4 regions of the Hahella sp. NBU794 genome follow, and region 3 is predicted to be linked to each of the others. Evidence: predicted binding sites of a transcription regulator. Region 3 holds the regulator's gene; each other region holds the start of a gene.
What was found. Region 3 encodes sigma-54, which starts transcription at its own class of promoters, with help from an activator protein. Its sites were predicted from a motif close to TGGCACNNNNNTTGCTNT; they were not measured.

Region 1 (4,787 bases), 3.3 Mb from region 3:
AGATTCAACAGCGGCACGATCACCGCCAGCGCAACCAGCGCCAGCAGCAGATAGCGGCCGCCTTTATCGTTCATGAGAAGTCGAGTGACAGGTCCCAACTGCATCGTCATCAGCCCTCCACCGCGCGGCCCTTGAGGGCGAACATGCCCCTCGGGTATTTCTGGATAAATAGAATGATGAAAACCAGCACCAGAATTTTCGCCAGCACCGCGCCAGCAAAAGGCTCCATCAGTTTATTAGCGACCCCCAGGGACATGGCCCCAACGAACGTGCCCATGATATTGCCCACGCCGCCGAACACCACCACCATGAATGAGTCGATGATGTAGGACTGGCCCAGATTGGGGCCGACATTGGTTAACTGACTCAACGCCACGCCGGCGATACCGGCGATGCCGGAGCCCAGACCAAAGGTCAGCGCATCCAGCCAGCCAGTGCGAATCCCCATGGAGCTGGCCATGGGCCGGTTTTGCGTCACCGCCCGCATTTGCAGTCCGAACTGGGTTTTACGCAGCAACGCCGCCAGCGCCAGCAGCACCAGAATGCTGAAGATAATGATGTATAAACGGTTGTAGGTCAGAGACAGTGCGCCGTTGATCTCAATAGAACCCGACATCCAGGCCGGCGTAATAACGGATTGATTCAAGGAACCAAAAACGGTTCTGACCAGTTGCTGCAGACACAGGCTAATGCCAAAAGTGGCCAATAGGGTTTCCAGTGGGCGGCCGTAAAGAAAACGGATCACGCCACGCTCGATCACGACGCCCGCCAGCCCCGACACCAGAAACGCCGCAGGAATGGCGACAAATAAAGAGTGCTCAATATGGTTCGGCATCCATTGCTGAATCACATAAGTGGTGTAGGCGCCCAGCATGATCATCTCGCCGTGGGCCATATTGATGACTCCCATCACGCCAAATGTGATGGCCAGCCCTACCGCCGCCAGCAACAACACTGCGCCCAGACTGACGCCGAAGTACACGTTCTCCACGCCTTTATTGAAGGCGACCAGGCTTTCAATCGCATCCAACGCCTCCTGCGCCGCCTGCCTTACGGCTGGGTCCGGCTCCAGGAACTCGCCCTGGCCGTTGGTGTTCAGAAAGCTGCGCAGCAGCGAACGCACTTCCACATACAGCTCGCCCTGCAGTTGCTCTATCGCCGCCACCCGACTCTGCGTTGTTTCGCCATAGCGCGCCTGCAACATGGCCAGATCGACAGATAACAGCTCTTGAACGGGCGCATCCTGCTCTTTCTCCAGCGCGCGCTGCAGTAGAGGAATATTGCTCGCGTCATCGGATTTCATCATATTGCGCGCCGCTTCCAGACGCACATTTACATCCGGCGCACGCAATTGCAGCGCCGCCAGACTTTCCCGCAGCAATTGCCGCAGGGAATTATTCACACTGATCTTCTTGAACGCGCGCTTCTCGACATCCTCCGTCACCTCGCCGGTCAGCGCGTTTTTCGCAGAGTAAAGATCATTGGCGTAGCGCAAGATAACCACCTCGCCCTCGCCTTTCTTGGCGTATTGCAGATCGCCTTCCAGCAACGCGCTGAGAATGGGAGCGACCTGGGGATCGTCAATCTCGCTTAATTTGCTGACGAGCTGCTCTTTTTCAGCAAAGCCCGCCGTCTTTAATTGGGTAAGTATGGGTTCCAGGCGAGCGTCAGCGGGCTCCGCCTGCGCGCCGGAGCCCAGCACCCACATACATATCATTAACAGCGCGCAGCCCAGTCTTGCAAAACTCAGCCGCGAGCTTGAGGAAAACAGGAGGGAAAGTCGTCGCATGGGTTACTCTTTCCGTAGCGGTTTACGCCCGGCGGAAGTCTGCGCTGTGACGCCAGTCGAAGCCGGCGTCACAGTAATTTCCGCGATGGGATGGGCGTTATCGATTAATAGTTTTGCCCGGAGCACTTGCCGGTTTTGACGTTGTAGTTGCCGCAACTCAAAGGCAGGGTCCAGTCCGCCGTCAGGTCTTTGCTGCCCGGCAGATAGTCGGACCAGGCGTCGCCCATGACAGCGCCGGAAGTGCGCCACACGGTTTCAAACTGACCGTCTTCCTGAATTTCGCCTATCAGCACCGGTTTGGTGATGTGGTGGTTCGGCATCATGGTGGCGTAGCCGCCGGACAGGTTAGGCACCGTGACGCCGACAATCGCCTGACCGACTGCGTCTGGATCGGTAGTCCCGGCTTTCTTGACCGCTTCCGCCCACATGTTGAAGCCGATGAAGTGCGCTTCCATGGGGTCGTTGGTGACGCGTTTTTTATCCTTGATAAAGGTTTTCCAGGAATCGATGAATTCATCGTTCGCTTCCGCGTCCACACTCATGAAATAGTTCCAGGCCGCCAGGTGGCCGACCAGGGGCTTGGTGTCCAGACCGGACAACTCTTCTTCACCCACGGAGAAGGCCACGACCGGGATGTCTTCCGCGGAAATGCCCTGGTTGCCCAGCTCTTTATAGAAAGGCACGTTGGCGTCGCCGTTGATGGTGGAGACGACTGCGGTTTTCTTGCCGGCGGAACCGAACTTCTTGATGTCGGAGACGATGCTCTGCCAGTCGGAGTGTCCGAAAGGCGTGTAGTTGATCATGATGTCTTCCTGTTTAACGCCTTTCGATTTCAGATAGGCTTCCAGGATTTTGTTGGTGGTGCGCGGATACACATAGTCGGTGCCCGCCAGCACCCAGCGCTTCACGCCCAGCTCATTCATCAGATAGTCGACCGCAGGCACCGCCTGCTGGTTAGGCGCGGCGCCGGTATAGAAAACGTTCTTGGAGGACTCTTCCCCTTCGTATTGCACCGGATAGAACAACAGGCCGTTCAGCTCTTCAAACACCGGCAGTACGGATTTGCGCGAGACGGAGGTCCAGCAGCCGAACACCACATCCACTTTGTCTTTTTCCAACAGCTCGCGCGCTTTCTCTGCGAACAGCGGCCAGTTGGAAGCGGGATCAACCACGACGGCTTCAAGCTTCTTGCCAAGCAGGCCGCCCTTCTTGTTTTGCTCATCCACGAGCATGAGAACTGTATCCTTCAGAGTTGTCTCGCTGATAGCCATGGTTCCGCTCAGGCTGTGCAGAACGCCCACCTTGATGGTGTCCGCCGCCTGCGCCAGGGAGGCGCTGATCGAAAGGGCCAACGCGCTCAAACCAATCCCAACACGCCTAGACATTTTTTTCATTGTACGAACTCCGATACGGGTTAATGTTGTGAGTTTCTCCCGTCGCAAGCAACGCACGCAGTGTTCCATCACTTTTTTATCTCTTTGTTTTCATAACGTTACATTTGAAAACCCAAAGATACGTAGTTTTACGGAGCCTCCATTCGCACCAGTGTGACCCATGTCTCAAGCATGGGGGCACAATATCGGGGCGCGCTCAAAAAATGCCTGACGCCCCACTTAAGGCGCGCCAAACCCATGAACCAAAGCGGTGCAAAAACAGAGCCCCTGAACGCTTTTAAACCGTCGCCTTCGCCCTGTCAGCGCCAAAATGGCGAGGGGTTGGCACAGCATTCGCTTAATGACTTGCCACAACGAGACAGAAACGAGCGCGTCCACGCATTGTTTCAGGGCGCAGCGGGTAAGAAGAAAGTCGCGGACAGAGATCGCGACCCCAGCGTAAAGGTACGCAGCGTAATGCTTGCAGAGCAATTCACCGATAAAAACAAGCAGGCGGAGCAGGAATTGAATCCTGGCTCTTCCGCCGCCACCGGCGCCAGAAACTGGCGGGCGTCGCTCACATTAAACCTGACCAAAGAGTCAAATCGCACCATATTGAAGCAAGCCGTTCACCAAGGCCCTCTGCGGGTGCAACGACCGTTTTATCCAGAAGGCGCGCAACGCCCCCACATCTATATATTGCATCCTCCCGGCGGTTTGGTTTGCGGAGATGAAATCGAAATTGACGCCAGAGTGGAGCAAGGCGCAGGCGCGCTGTTCACTACCCCTTCCGCCGGCAAAATCTATCGCACTGACGCAGCCGGACACCGGCAATGTCAGACCGTTCGCCTGCACTGCGCCGACGCGGACAGCCTGGAATGGCTGCCCCAGGAAAATATTATTTACGACGGCGCCGAGGGCGCGCAGACATTGCGCTTGGAGACCAGCGCCGCCAGCCGCTTCATCGCCTGGGAAATTACCGCACTGGGACGCCCGGCGGCGGACGCTCCATTCGCCCGCGGCGCGTTTACCCAGACCACCCAGATTCTGCGTGACGGCGCGCTCTGCTTCTTCGAGCGGGTCGCGTTGCGCGGCGAGGGCCCCGGGTTTAAAGAGCCCTGGGGACTGCAGGGGCGCCAGGTTTACGGATCGATGCTCGCCGGATACGTGCAGGACTCGCCGCAAAAGCTGCTGCAACAATGCCGCGAGGCGTTGCAGACGAATGCAGCCATCGCCGCCCTTACCGTAGACAAAGACCTGCGCTGGACCCTGACGCGCAAGGACGATCTGATCATCCTGCGCGCGCTGTGTCAGCAGTCGGAGCCCATCAAGCGGTTGTTTATGGCGGCGTGGTCCCTGCTGCGTCCAGCGTTAATCGGCGTGGAAAGCCATCCGCCGCGAATATGGGCGACCTGACGCAGACCGGTTTTGAGGCGATCGCCGATGACGGCTCAAAGCTCAGCAATCGAACAATAAAAGTAACCGCAAGATAAAAGAGGAAGTTCACGATGGAACTCACCCCTAGAGAAAAAGACAAACTGCTGCTGTACACCGCCGCACTGGTGGCGGAGCGTCGTAAAGCGCGGGGATTGAAACTGAATTACCCGGAGGCGATGGCCTACCTG
Region 2 (4,787 bases), 2.5 Mb from region 3:
CTTCACGCCGCGCCGCCCGGACCCTCCTGCGGCGCGGTCTTTTTCACTTGTTCCCTTTCCTTTCCTGAATACCCGCCCTTTGCAGCAGTCTTTCCAACGATAAGCGCGCAATTGATATCGAAGTTTTGTAAGATCTGAGCCTGAATCGCGCAAAATTTCATTGCCATCAACCCAAAATAATAAGCGCTGCGCCATGCCTGACAAGCTGTCCACCCACGAGTATTACGACCTGCTAAACCGCGGAGCCTGGTTTCGCGCTATTCCTGAAGACTTAAAGACAGACCTGCTGAATCTGGCGCAAATTAAAGGGCTTCGAACGGGGGAGTTTCTGTTTCGACGCGGTGACAAGCCTGCAGGTATTTACGCCGTGGTGAAAGGATCGTTGAGAGTCACTGGCGTTAACGAAAATGGTAAGGAGGCGATTCTTGCGTTTGTGGAGCCCCCTAACTGGTTCGGAGAAATCGCCTTGTTTGACAGACTGGACCGCACTCACAGCGCCCTGGCGGAAACCCCGACAACCTTGTTGCACTTGCCGCAAAAAGGTCTGGAAACGCTACTGGCGGCGAAGCCGCATTTCTGGCGGGACTTCGGTGTGCTGCTTTGTTTTAAGCTGCGCTTGGCGTTTCGCGCGGTGGAAGACGCCACTCTGTTGCCTGCGCCTCTGCGATTGGCGCGCAGATTGGTGGTGATGGCGGAGGGCTATGGCGACTTCAGCGGACAGGCGCGACGGGCGATACATATACAGCAGGAGCAACTGGGCATGATGCTGGGGGTGTCCAGGCAGACGGTTAACCAGATATTGAAAGAGCTGGAGCAGAAAGGGCTTATCGCCACGTCCTATGGTGAAATCCAGATCCTCGAAATGGATGCGTTGAAGTCACAGGCAGGCATGCTGGAATAGCAATCACCACTCATAGCGATCGATGCGTTCGCCTTCGTAATGCACCACAGGGCAGTTCACCACGATGTCGGTGCGATGAATCTCCAGCTTTCCCTGGCTCTCCGCTACGAATACCTGCTCCTCGGATTTAAGCTCTACAGGCGCGACGCCGGCTTTCCAAACCACCTCATACATCAGCCACAAAGGACTGTATTGAATGTTGACGCTTTTCGAACCTGGCGGCTCTGGCGCGGAGGGAAATATGCTGGGCTGGTCGAAATTACGAACCCGGTAGACCCTTTCCAGCACAGTACGAACCTGTGGTGGCTTGGGATAATCTGGAATCGCATCTTTCAAGCGGGGCGCATAATTGGCCTGCATCATCGCCGCCATATCCCGATCGGAGACGTCTGTGGTGATGTAGTAGACGCGCTCGCCGTCGTACCAGGCGGGATGCACCGCTACATCCACTTGGGGGCCGTGTGCATTGGAGTATCCCTGTCCCGCACAGCCGGGCAGAGCGAGGGCGAAAACCCATATGGCGAGGCGCTGCATGTCCAACTCCCTTGTTCGCATTCCTTTCCAGTGTAGACAAGGATGCGCCCATACGCTTGCGCGAAAGGCGGGAGAAGAGCGTTGTGTCAGGGGCCTTCGTAGGAAATAGGTTTGACCTCAAACTCCACGGAAACCGCGCCGCCATCGGCAAGATTCAGGGTGACGTTGACATGGTCGCCGGGATTCAGCGGACGCTGACGCTGCATCAACATCAGATGCATACCGCCGGGAGCGAATGAGATGTGGCTTCCCGCCGTCACTGCAAGGCCTTCCCCCATGTGCTGCATACTCATTTGACCGCTGTCGTTGACGGTCTGATGCATCATGACATGCCCGAAGTCCGCGCTCTCGGCGCTGATAATGGTGATAGTCTCGGCGGACGAATTGTTGAGCGTGAAGTAGCCCGCCATGGGTATGGTTCCCGGCGTAAAACGAATCCAGGCGTTACTGGTTTCAACCGCCTGCGCGCCTTCATTCTGCGCATAGACAAGCACTGGCGAGGACATTAGGGTGGTGGCGATAAGGGCTTGGATCAGGCTTTTTTTCATCATCATTGAGAGATATCAGGTGCGGTTACGGGGCTAGGGCGATTATTAATTAGGGGATTCAATCAGGGCCCAAGCCTAACACAGGGCGCACACTGAGAAAATGTAGCGTTAACGCGGAGTTATGCGTCAAATTGTCGCTGGACAATTTCTGATCCGAAAGGCACACTGCGCGGCCATATCCTTCCCATCTTCAGCGCGAATGAGGTTTTGACGTTGCAGTTCAAGCGTTATTGGGTGAGGGGAGCAGTATTGCTCGCCCTGGTGTTGTTTCTGGCGTCGTTAGGTCTGGTGCGGCAATGGCTTCCCAGCTCAGGCGCTCTCGATATCGACCAATTCAAGAATATCCAGTATTTGAAAGTCACTGAATGCACGCCTGAACGAGGTCAGTGTAGCCTTCCGGTCGATGCAGGCAATGTAAGCTTTTCATTTGGCGATGAGCCGATTCATCCCGCGCGCGCATTTCCGATTCGTCTCCAACTACACGGCATAGAGGCGGAACGGGTCCGTGTCGACTTTGAGGGCGCCGATATGTACATGGGGCTTAACCAGACCAAACTAACGCGGATGGCGGACGGATCATATCAAGGGGAAGGATACCTGCCCGTATGCATTACCGGACGTATGCTGTGGAAGGCGACGATTTTCATCGGCAGAGAGAGCGACACGCTGGCGCTGGTGTCGGAGTTTGTCACGGAGTAAGTAAAACGTCCCTGTTCGGTTGTAGTCGGGAGGGGTGTAACAAGAGTGTAAAAAAACTCTACACTCTCCGCTGCGCCTTACACCTGTCACCCTGTTCTTATCGACTTATAGTACGAGTTTGCAAAAATCAGGCTTTTTTACGACGGGATAGGCTTAAGCTGACAAGCCCCAATCCCAACATCGCCAGTGTGCCTGGTTCTGGAACGCTCAATCCGCCTTCAATGATATCGTTAGCGCAAGTGGCCGACCAACGGAAGCCAAGTGAAGTAGGTGCGCTGAGGTCAAGACCCAAATCCGCCAGAGTCAGTGTGTACGAAATAACTCCTAGTGTGCCGACGGTGTTGCTGACGCCACTCAAGTCTACGCTTGAGGTTTCTCCGCCTACCAGGGTCGCCTTGGAGGTATTTACTAAGACTTCCTGATTTTTTCGAACGCTGCTGCTGGTTCCGGAGCTAACTAGCTGATCCATATAATCGACCATGGACAGGCTGTAGAGATCGCCCGTTGATGTGTCTAGAGCAAACTCCCACTTCTCGCCATTGGTGATATCGTCGTCTTTATAACGATCTGCTGCATTGCCGAATGGGTGCCAGCCGTCGACGCTGATGAACAGGTCGCCATATTTATGGCCTAGGCTATCAGCGCCTTCGAAGAAGTTTGTGAAGATAGACACATAGAGGTTGTCACTGTCGTGAGTCACTTCCATATGAGTAATTTGGTAGATGTCTGGGTTACCGTAAACGTCGCCGTTGTATGAAAGTCCTGCCCCGTTGTAACCATCGTTAATGGTGACTGCGTGTGCGCTGACTGCGGCTACGCTCAAAGACAGCGCTGTAAGGGCGTGTTTTATTCTTGAGGTCATAACCAACTCCTTTTTTTCTAATTGGGGTAAGTAGGTCTGGGTACATCACCGCTTTCTCACGCATTGGTTGTGCCAAAACCCAATTAACCTTATTTTTCAATGTGACAGGCTGTCATTAGCTAGTCCGTATTACCTAATCCGTAAAATTTACTGACAGTGGGAGGGGCGAGTCTGAGAAAACAGACATACGGAAGCACTTAATAAAAGTCACTTATCCTATTGAAAATAAAGAAATAAAAAGAGGGGGTTAAAATATTTTGGCGCTTTGACATGTCAGTAGAACCGGACAGGAAAAACCAGTTCTTTAAATTTAACCTTGTAAATTTTCTGACGGTTGTGCGCTTTCCCGGACACTTGTTTAGGCGCGCCTGAAATGAAAAGCGGCGCTATGCGCCGCTTTATTAATCACCTGATCTTCGCTAAGGAAGACGAGTAAAGTTTTACAGGCTGGGCCAGGTTTGCACGCCGTCTACGAGAATGCTCGGCTTATCCAGGCCATAACAGAACTGGTCGCCGCCAGACGCATAGTACTTGCGCGGCGCCATGGGCAGACTGAAGGACGCAACCTGGGCTGACGCCTTAGCGCTAAACGGCAACGCCCACATGGACAGGTAATCACGGAAATCAAGGCCTGTCGCGTAGGATACCGCCACTGTCATCCAGTCGTTACTGTTAATGCTTTTTGCTTCATCCAGACTGTATTGGGAGAAGCCCAAATTAGCTTTCGCCGCTGACCAGGCTTCCTCGCTGGCTAACGCCGCGTTGAAGTTGCGGTCGAGTATGTGCAGTCTGGGTAACAGGTTCCATCCGTCATTTAGTTTGCCTTCGCCCTGAGCGGTCATCATCATCTGGATGGTGATGCCGGCGCCGTTGGACCATCCGGTTAACTTCTGGCTCTGCACATAGGCTTGAGGATCGGATTCGCTGACGGAGTCGCGCAGCACATTGAACATGCTTTCAAAGGGCAACGACTGGCAGCTCGGGTTTTTACCGGTATCCAGATAGTAGTGCGACTTCGAATAGTAGGAGTATGGGTTGGTGCTTGCGTGTCCTTCCCAGCCGCTGAAGCGGAAACGACCGCGCTCCAGACCATGACCTAGCTCGTGAATGTCGCCGTGTCCAATCGGGCTGAACTCCCAATAGGCGTCATAAGGGTTGCCTGAGCAGCCATAACCACAGGTGGCCTGATCCGCATTCATGTGCTTCACGATATCGATATGCTCGATTTCCAGGCTGTGCGCCG
Region 3 (4,787 bases):
CGCCAGCTCTTTGTGGCGCACTTGGACATTATCATATTTTTTCTTGAAATGCTCTCCCAGGCACTCGCAGATATAGACGGAGCGGTGCTGTCCGCCAGTACAGCCGATGCTGATCGTCATATAGGTGCGGTTGCTGTTCTGGAAGTGCGGAATCCAGGTTTCAAGAAAGCTGATGATGTGCTGCAGCATCTGTTCCGGTTCCGGATGCTGCTTTAGGAATTCAATGATTTCCTGATCCGTGCCTTTGTAGCCGCGCAGCGCGGTGTCCCAGTAAGGATTAGGAAGGCAGCGCACGTCAAATACCATGTCGGAATCCGACGGCACGCCATGCTTGAAGCCGAAAGACTGGAAGAGCAGGGCCAGTTCCTGGGTTTTATGCCCGATAACCCTGATCTTAACCTGATCCCGTAACTGGTAAATGGAGAGATCGCTGGTGTCTATATAGAGGTTCGCCAGGGTGGCGATCGGCTCCAGCAGCTGTTTCTCTTTGGCGATGGCTTCTTTTAGTGATGTGCTTTTACTGCTGAGCGGGTGCTTGCGACGCGTTGCATGAAAACGTTTGATCAAGGTGGCGTCATTGGCGTCAAGATAGATGATTTCCACATCGATATTGTGCGCCTGCAGAGTGGCGTAGATCGACGGGAAATCCGACAGGTCCCTATAAAGATTGCGGGCGTCTATGCTGACGGCGAGTTGCTGATTCTGGGTTTTCCCCTGGTCCAGCACCTCTTGGGTGAGAGGCGAGAGGAGACCGATAGGCAGGTTATCGATGCAGTAATAGCCCATATCCTCCAGGACATGGAGCGCCGTACTTTTTCCGGAGCCTGAACGACCACTTACGATAATCAGCTTCATGTCTTCCTCTTTCCATCGAAGCTGGATTATTTCTCCAGCACCCTCCTGAACAGGGTTTCGTCGTTGTCACAGTCGCGCAGGTGTTCGCAGAAGCGACGGTCATTGAATTTCTGGGCCAGCTGGCTCAGTAGGTCCAAGTGTTCGCTGGTGGCCTCTTGAGGCACGATCAGAACGAACAGCAGGTCCACGGGTTCGTTGTCTATGGCGTCAAAAGGGATTTTGTCCTTGAGTGTAAGCAAGGCCCCTATGATGCGGTCGCAGTTTTCCAGGCGGCAATGAGGTATTGCGATACCCTGGCCGATACCAGTGCTGCCGAGTCTTTCACGGCATATCAGGTTGGTAAAAATGGCGTTCTCGTCCAAAAACGGAAAATGTTGCGCAATCAGATTGGCGATATATTCGAGAACGCGCTTCTTACTCGAGCCCGACACCCCACAGCGTGTGAGGGCGGGCGAGATAATTGACTCAATAGTTAGTGTGGTTTGGGCCATGTTCTGTTATCTGGCGGATGCGCCGTGCATCCGATCAACGTGCTTCTCTTTGTGTTTGAGGATCTGGCGGTCTAATTTGTCCACCAGTGCGTCAATTGACGCGTACATATCTTCGTGTTCAGCATTGGCATGCAGGTCAGCGCCGCTTATGTGCATGGTTGCTTCCGCAATCTGACGCTGTTTTTGAATGGAGAGCGTAACTTGGACATTACTGATACTGTCGAAGTGTCGTTCGAGCTTGTCGAACTTGTTGTTAACGTAGTCTTTCAGTGCTTCAGTTAACTCGACTTGATGTCCGGTGATGTTCATTTGCATACTTTGCTCCTAATGCCAATATACGGTGCATTATGAATTTTGCACTTCCATGAAAAATACTAGCACATCCAATTTGTGACTATTTGATTTAAGTCTTATGCCTGCATTCCTCCTTTTAAATTAACCGCTTACGTTCATTGGAAGGCGGAATGGAAAGCGCCTCCCGGTAATTTGCGATCGTGCGACGGGCGACGTTGATGCCCTGGTCGCCAAGCAGCGCAGCAATTTTGCTGTCGCTCAATGGTTTCTTCGGTGATTCCGCCGCGACTAACTTCTTGATAATAGCTCTAATAGCGGTCGAAGAACACTCGCCACCCGTGTCTGTGCTGACATGGCTGGAGAAAAAGTACTTCAGCTCAAATACGCCGCGAGGAGTGTGCATGTATTTCTGGGTGGTCACTCGGGAAATCGTCGACTCATGCATCTCCACCGCCTCCGCAATATCGTGCAGCACCAGTGGCTTCATCGCCTCTTCGCCGTACTCAAGGAATCCTTGCTGATGTTCGACGATTTGTGAAGCGACTTTCAACAGAGTTTCATTACGGCTTTGCAAGCTTTTGATAAACCAGCGTGCTTCCTGTAACTGGTCGCGTAAATAAGTGTTGTCTGAGCTGTTGTCCGCGCGTCTCACCAAACCTGCATAGCCAGGGTTGATGCGGATCTTGGGAGCGATTTCAGGGTTCAGCTCCACCAGCCAGCGGCCGTTGGCTTTTTTGACGATAACGTCAGGAACCACGTATTCGGTATTGCTTTCCTGAATGCCTTCGCCCGGCCTTGGGTTCAGACTTTGAATCAGTTTGAGAACTTCCCGCAGATCGTCTTCTTTCAGGCGGCTGCGGCGCATCAACTGGGCGTAGTCGCGGTTGCCAAGCAGATTGATATAGTGGCTGACCACCAGCTTGGCCTGACCGAGCCAGGGGGTGTCTTTAGGCAACTGATTCAGCTGGCTTAGCAGGCAATCCTGTAAGTTGCAGGTGGCGACTCCAGGAGGATCGAATTGCTGTACGCGTTTTAAAACGGCGCGTACTTCGTCCAGCTCAATTTCTTCTTCCCCCTCAGTTTGCAGTCCGCCATGAATTTCGTCTGGAGTGAGGGAGAGATAGCCGTCAGTATTGACTGCATCAATTATCGCAACAGCGATCATGCGGTCAATGTCGGACATGGGGGTAAGGTTTAGTTGCCAGAGAAGGTGGTCTTGCAGGGTTTCGCCTTTGCTATTGCGGGATTCGAAGTCGTATTCGTCATCTTCGCCGCCGCTGTAGCTGCTTGATCCGCTCTGGAAGACATCATCCCAGGCGGTATCGACGGGGAGGTCGTTCGGAATGGAATCGGACCAGTTGTCCTCTTCAGCGAATCCTCCTTCATCCATGCCCGACTCTTGCGTTCGCTCCTTGCTGGAGTTGTTAGCGAGCATGTCGCTGATCGTATCGTTCTGAACGTGGTTGGGAGATTCGTCTTCTTCAGACACTTCCAGCATGGGGTTGGACTCAAGCGCTTGTTGAATCTCCTGCTGTAAATCCAGTGTTGAAAGCTGCAAAAGTTTTATTGCTTGTTGCAGTTGCGGGGTCATGGTCAGCTGTTGACCCAGCTTTAACTGCAATGAAGTTTTCATAACCATCTGATGCTTACCACCGATTCAGGCACAGATCTTGTGAGTTTTTCATAGTTATTAGGTGCTTTAATCCTAAGCTCTTGAGCCTTGGGGTCCATCTTGGATGGAGGCCGCCGGTTAAACTAAAGTTTGAACTGGTCACCCAGATAGACCTCTCTAACCTTTGGGTTGGCAAGGATATCACTTGGGGCGCCGCTTGCGATAATAAATCCTTCACTGACAATATAGGCGCGTTCACAAATATCCAAGGTCTCGCGCACATTATGGTCTGTAATTAAAACGCCGATGCCGCGCTTTTTGAGATGCTCAATAATCTGCTTGATATCATTGACGGAAATAGGATCCACCCCGGCGAAAGGTTCATCCAATAAGACAAACTTTGGCTCCGTAGCCAGCGCACGAGCGATTTCCACGCGTCGACGCTCGCCCCCCGAGAGACTCATGCCAAGGCTTTTGCGAATATGGGTGATGTGAAACTCCTGCAGCAGCTCTTCCATCTTAAGCTTACGTTCCTTGCGGCTCAGATCCGCTCTGGTCTCAAGGATGGCGTAGATGTTGTCCTCTACGGACAGCTTTCTGAAGACCGAAGCTTCCTGCGGCAGATAGCCAATGCCCTTGCGCGCTCTCCCGTGCATAGGCAAACCGGTAATTTCCGTTTCGTCAATAAATACGCTGCCTTTGTCGCTGGGGATGAGTCCTACCACCATGTAGAAGCAGGTAGTCTTCCCGGCGCCGTTAGGGCCGAGGAGGCCCACGATTTCGCCGCTGCGAATTTCAACGGACACATCTTTTACTACGGGGCGTTTTTTGTAGGCTTTGGCCAGGTTTCTGGCGGTGAGAGTGCTCATTGTTTATTAGATTTGGGCGGATGATAGATAATTTCAACCTGCTCGGTTTGATTGCCCGATGAGGCTCCCTTTGCCGTGACTAAACGCTTGTCTGTGAAATAAATAATTTCTTCGCCTTCCACTGAGCTGTTGTCCTGAAGAATGCGTGCATGGTTACGCATAACGACTTTACTCTGGCTGCGGTCATAGTCCATGTTTTCTGCGTAAGCGTGAGTTTCAGTTTGTTTTTCTTGGTCAAACTGCACTAAATGAGCGGGTTTGCCGGTCGCCTGGAAGCGGCTGATGCCATTGTCGTCGGTGTATAAAATGACTTTGTCCGCCTCGATGCTGGATTTGCCCTGGGTAATAACGACATTGCCGATATAGGTGTCGATGCCTTTCTGGCCGTCTCTCTCCCAGCGTCCCGCTTTGATGCGCACCGGTTCGTCACTGCCGTTAAGAAGGTCCAATGCATGGCTAAGCGGGGCGAAAATAAGGCCCAATAACAGCGCCGCGGTGAATAGTTTACTTGGGTTGTGCATAAACGCCGGTTACCTGAGAAAGTAATACAATAAGCTTTTTATCAATGTCCGCCTCCATTCCGACAGCGGTTAACTGATTGATATTTGAAGTTATCTTAACGGGTTGATCGGTGCTGATAAAGCGTGACTTGTTGTTGTAGTCGAG
Region 4 (4,787 bases), 1.6 Mb from region 3:
CATGTCTGCCTGTTCCTGACCGGTCTGGTCGAAGGGGAAGCGATTCCCAGCAATCAATTGGTCATCGTTGATCATGGTGAAGCCGCGCTCTTTGACCCCGGCGGCGAACTGACCTACACGCCGCTTTCCATCGAACTGTCCAAACACATTTCCATCAAGTCCTCCCTGCGTTATGTCTTCGCCTCGCATCAGGACCCGGACATCATCACTTCCTTGCCGCGCTGGCTGATGCACACCGACTGTCAGGTAGTGACCTCACGCCTGTGGGCGCGATTCCTGCCGCATCTGGTGTCGGAGTTCGTCTCCGGAAAAATGAATAAGTCTCTCAGCCACCGCATGGTGGAGTTGCCGGACGATGGCGCTCAGATCCCCTTGGGCAAATCCCAGATCCGCGCGGTGCCTGCGCACTTTCTGCATTCAGTGGGTAACTTCCACTTCTACGACCCGATCAGCAAAATTCTGTTCTCCGGGGACGTCGGCGCCGCCATGACTCCAGGCTGGGATCATGAACCCGTGCAGGATATGGCCAAGCATATCCCGTTAATGGAAGGTTTCCATAAGCGCTATATGGCTTCCAACAAAGCCTGTCAGGCATGGGTGAACCAAGTACGCAAACTGGATGTGGAAATGATGCTGCCGCAACACGGCAAGCCGTTTTTCGGCAAAGACAAAATCGGCCAGTTCCTGTCCTGGTTCGAAGACCTGAAGTGCGGGGTCGACCTAATGTAGACGGCCCCGCGCCGACCGGCTATTTAAGCCAGGAAAAAGACCGCGCCAGAAATTCAGAGCCATGGCCGATCACACATTCGCCATGGGCAATGATAATGTTGTCGGGTCGCCACGCCTGCATTTTGCGCAGCGCGGCCCTGGCTTTAGACCTGCCGAATATAAAAGTGAGGCGCCAGTCTATGGGCGTCTTGCCATGAGGCGCGATAATCCCCGTCAGCAGAGCGACCCAGCGTCGCCACCCATGGAAGTGGTCCACACGGAAGTTTTCGATCAAATCCCCGAGGATCAGAGTGCGGCTGCTGCGGTGAAAGAAAACCGCTTCTTTCATGGCGAAACTGCCGCGAAACAAAGTCTGGTCCACATCCTTTTCCCACCCTGGCTCCGGGTTCTCGCCCAGTAAACCGTCAAAAGAAATATCCTTACGCTTTTCCTGCAAGCCTGGAGTGCCGTAGCAGGCGGCGTCGGGGAAATGCGCCATCCACTGAGGCAAAAACAAATGATGAAGTTTATTCGGCGTCACCAGATATTTGACCGGGCCCAACTCGGCGACTTCCCGGGCCAAATTCTCATCGTAACGCGTGGGAGAGTGAACAAGAATATCGCCGTTGGACAAACGCACTACCGTCATACGGGTGGTATACGCCAACCCCAGATAAGGCACCGCTTCACCGTTGTAGATCCAAAGGTTTTCCGCCATTGAGATGAGACTCATGCTTTCCTCCTTGTATGAGTGTTCAAACACTATCCAGACTTATCCTAAGCCACACCCTAACCCAAGCGCCAAAAAATTTTGTGGGCATAGCCCACTCATCAACCACATCTGACGAGCGAGCCATACTTGAAAGCGACTTGAACCTAATTACACCGCTTTACGAAAACGTCTCGCGCCAGCGAATCCCGCCAGGCCGATGGTCATTAGAACCAGGGTGTAGGGTTCGGGTGCTCTAATGACTTTGATACTATAAGTTTCCATCCCGTCAACCACCCGGCTTTTCGAGATCCACTCCAGATAGGGACCGATATCCGGCAGCTCAAAGTGGCTGAACATACCACTGATGTTACTCGCGCTAAACAGTGAGAACTCGTCATTCACTTCCGGTTTGAAAGTTTCCCAGAGGTCGATTTTAAGAATACCGTCCAGTCTCGCCTCACCTTCAACATTGACCATAAAGTCGCCAATTGAGCCCCAATCCCCCAACGTCAACTGCAAGGTGGCGCTCTCCTCCTGCCAATAGTCGCCTTTGATGGTCAGAGTTCCACCGTTTTCTCCCGTAGCGACAACGCCGCCGTCATTGTTCCATACAATTGTAGAGTATTCTCCAGGAACGTCTCCCGCTCTGATCACTCCAGAGCCTTGGACCTTGCCGCCTTCCGTTTGCATAATATTCACGTCGACATCGCTGTCTTCCATCACCAGTGCGCCACCAGATCTGACAATTAACTCTCTGCTTGAGAGACTTGCTCCGTTTTTAACCGTTGTCGTTCCATCAATGAAGAAATAACTTCCTTCATCAAACTTAGAACCTGCTTCGATGGTCAAACTCTTACCAATTTTGATATAGCTACCCGTCATGGTTGCGCCATTTTGAATGATCAGGTCTCCACCAAAATAAGCTGTATCCCAAATGTCCATTGAAGAGTTCTTTCCATCTATCACTACTTTTCCATAGTAGCCGCCAAGTTCCGCAGAGACCCTGGCGCCGTTAGTTATACTAATAGTCCCTTCTTCCGTCAGATTCATATACTGTGCGCTCAGGCTTGAGTTATTCCCATCCATAAGCACTTTTCCATTAAGTTCCGCCTCCTCTGCAGACAACCAAGAACCACCATTAACTTCGATCACGCCTTCTCTTAAATACAGATCTTCATTCAGCCCCATGAAGGCCTCGTCGTTAAGCGCTAACCTGCCGTCCACATGAGTAGAGTATCCGGAAATATGCGTCTTATTTTTCAGCTCCAGCGACCCTTCGCCTCCTCCGCTATCCGTGTCTGAAAAGCCGACATAATATTTCATCCCTAAAAAAGCGCTTCTTCCTGTTTCCATTCCATCAAGAACAAGGCTGCCTTTAGAACCGCTCTCACTTCCTACCAGTATTCTTATCTCTTCGTCAGTGTCGTCTCTATCCCGATTGAGTACACCATTCTTCAGTGTTAAATGTCCGCCTGAATGGCTGTTTACAGAAATACCATCTTGCATTTCCAGGTTATGACCATCGAGGTCAATAACAACCTCATCGCTCTTCACTGAAACGCCCTGAACATTTACGTCCTCAGACAGTGACGCGGTATAAGCGCTGTCTGCACCCGTATTGAACGAAGCTGAGTCCGATGCGCTGGGAGCCGTCCCTCCCACCCAATTTGCATCATTATTAAAATCACCGCCGCCTGTATTGTTCCAGTCAATGACCGTTGCCTGCGCAACGGACGCGCAGCTTACAAACACTAATGAAGTTAAAATTCCCAGACCTTGAGTTGTCTTCACTGTTACACCCCTTGTGTATTAGTTCATTTATATGGCGCAGACTCGTTAGCAAGGTGCGGACCAGAATATTTTCATATTTAAAATCAACAATATATAACTTATAAAATCTTCAACAAGACAAACATGTAAAATATTTTGACCATATAAATCAATAACTTACAAGAACACTTAACTATTAAGAATACTTGTACTATCAATATATATGTGACAGCAAATCTCATTTTTATAAAGATGACTTACCATATACAAGAAAAGACAATTAGGTGATAATTTGTTTTATAAATAAACAAATAAAGTTCAGATACGTATAGATTAAGGCCGATTAAAAGAAGGGAACGTAAAAACCCGCACTTTGCAATTTAACAAAGTACGGGCCAAACATATCAATAGACAGAACTGGGCTTACGCCGCTTTACGAAAACGTCTCGCGCCAGCGAATCCCGCCAGGCCAATGGTCATCAATACGATGGTGTAAGGCTCTGGCACGCCTTTGACGACCTTCAGGCTAAACGTCTCCATGCCCGCCACCATGTCGCTTCCCCAGTCCCAACCTAAGCCAGGAGACAGTTTCGGCAACACAAAATCGCTGAACATACCGTTGATGTTTTCCGCTTTGATCAGCGTGAATACGTCATTCAGCTTGGGTTTAAACGTATCCCAAAGATCAATTTTCAGAATGCCGTCCAGATCAGCGTCTCCGTTGATATTCAGCTTGTAGTCGCCAATCGCATCCCAATCGCCCAAGGCCAACTCCAGCGTGCTGCCATGCTCCTGCGTATAGTTTCCATCAATATTCAAAGAAGAACCGTTTGCTCCCGTCGCGACGGTTCCTTCATATGTATTTTGGACATTACCGGTAATGTCGCCATTCCCTTGTATTTTACCGCCTTCGGTCATCACTCTTTGCGCGGCGACCTTACCTTCATCCAACAGCAATACGCCTCCTGGTATTGCTGAGATAGCATCTGCGGATTTAAGAAGGCCTCCATTAGTGACAGTCGCGTTTCCTCCTATATCCATAAGATATGTCCAGTTTTCATACTCTGTACCCACCCCATCAATAATCAGATTACCGCCGACTGCAGTGTCAGCGCCACTTCCTGTCGCTCCGTTTTGAAAAGTCAGGACTCCTCCAATTCCAGCGATTTCAGAGAAATTTAAGCTAGAACCTTCGCCACTCACCAACACTTCGCCATCCAGAGAGCCATATGACATGTGAAACTGCGAGCCCTCTGAAACATCGAGTGAAGCGCCACTTTCCAGGAAAAAGTCATTCGCCAAGGAAAAGGTTGAGCCGCCGGTGATTGATACATCACTGTGCGATCCAACAAAGGCAGATTGCCCCAAAACATCCGAACCATTCTTAATCTGCAAAGCGCCCTTTCCAACTGTCCAACGAGAATGGCCAATGTGAAACAGCATCCTTCCCGCCATCCCATAACCGCCGAAATCCACATTGTCGATAACAAACGTTCCTTCTGTGTCAACCTGACTGCCAACTGAGATAGAGACTAATCCACCTTCATAACCTTGTTCTTTATTAAAAGCTCCATCTCGCATTACGAGCTTCCCGGCT

Region 1: the regulator sigma-54 is predicted to act here: its motif matches at 3,234-3,251, upstream of urtA (urea ABC transporter substrate-binding protein).
Region 2: the regulator sigma-54 is predicted to act here: its motif matches at 3,602-3,619, upstream of ACQYWX_RS17110 (PEP-CTERM sorting domain-containing protein).
Region 4: the regulator sigma-54 is predicted to act here: its motif matches at 3,257-3,274, upstream of ACQYWX_RS29940 (PEP-CTERM sorting domain-containing protein).

What each region holds. Positions count from the first base shown of each region.
Region 1 is NZ_CP192738.1:4,763,243-4,768,029, forward strand. It holds gene urtC (urea ABC transporter permease subunit UrtC) at 1-110, opposite strand, end outside; gene urtB (urea ABC transporter permease subunit UrtB) at 110-1,789, opposite strand; gene urtA (urea ABC transporter substrate-binding protein) at 1,894-3,183, opposite strand; gene ACQYWX_RS20730 (urease accessory protein UreD) at 3,640-4,578, shown strand; gene ureA (urease subunit gamma) at 4,671-4,787, shown strand, end outside.
Region 2 is NZ_CP192738.1:3,885,308-3,890,094, reverse strand. It holds gene ACQYWX_RS17130 (Crp/Fnr family transcriptional regulator) at 194-901, shown strand; gene ACQYWX_RS17125 (DUF7482 domain-containing protein) at 905-1,435, opposite strand; gene ACQYWX_RS17120 (copper chaperone PCu(A)C) at 1,522-1,989, opposite strand; gene ACQYWX_RS17115 (hypothetical protein) at 2,197-2,682, shown strand; gene ACQYWX_RS17110 (PEP-CTERM sorting domain-containing protein) at 2,810-3,544, opposite strand; gene ACQYWX_RS17105 (ImpA family metalloprotease) at 3,985-4,787, opposite strand, start outside.
Region 3 is NZ_CP192738.1:1,428,959-1,433,745, forward strand. It holds gene rapZ (RNase adapter RapZ) at 1-855, opposite strand, end outside; gene ptsN (PTS IIA-like nitrogen regulatory protein PtsN) at 882-1,346, opposite strand; gene hpf (ribosome hibernation-promoting factor, HPF/YfiA family) at 1,353-1,661, opposite strand; gene ACQYWX_RS06410 (RNA polymerase factor sigma-54) at 1,777-3,273, opposite strand; gene lptB (LPS export ABC transporter ATP-binding protein) at 3,396-4,121, opposite strand; gene lptA (lipopolysaccharide transport periplasmic protein LptA) at 4,118-4,642, opposite strand; gene lptC (LPS export ABC transporter periplasmic protein LptC) at 4,626-4,787, opposite strand, start outside.
Region 4 is NZ_CP192738.1:6,786,995-6,791,781, forward strand. It holds gene ACQYWX_RS29930 (MBL fold metallo-hydrolase) at 1-729, shown strand, start outside; gene ACQYWX_RS29935 (DUF4336 domain-containing protein) at 749-1,441, opposite strand; gene ACQYWX_RS29940 (PEP-CTERM sorting domain-containing protein) at 1,589-3,211, opposite strand; gene ACQYWX_RS29945 (PEP-CTERM sorting domain-containing protein) at 3,614-4,787, opposite strand, start outside.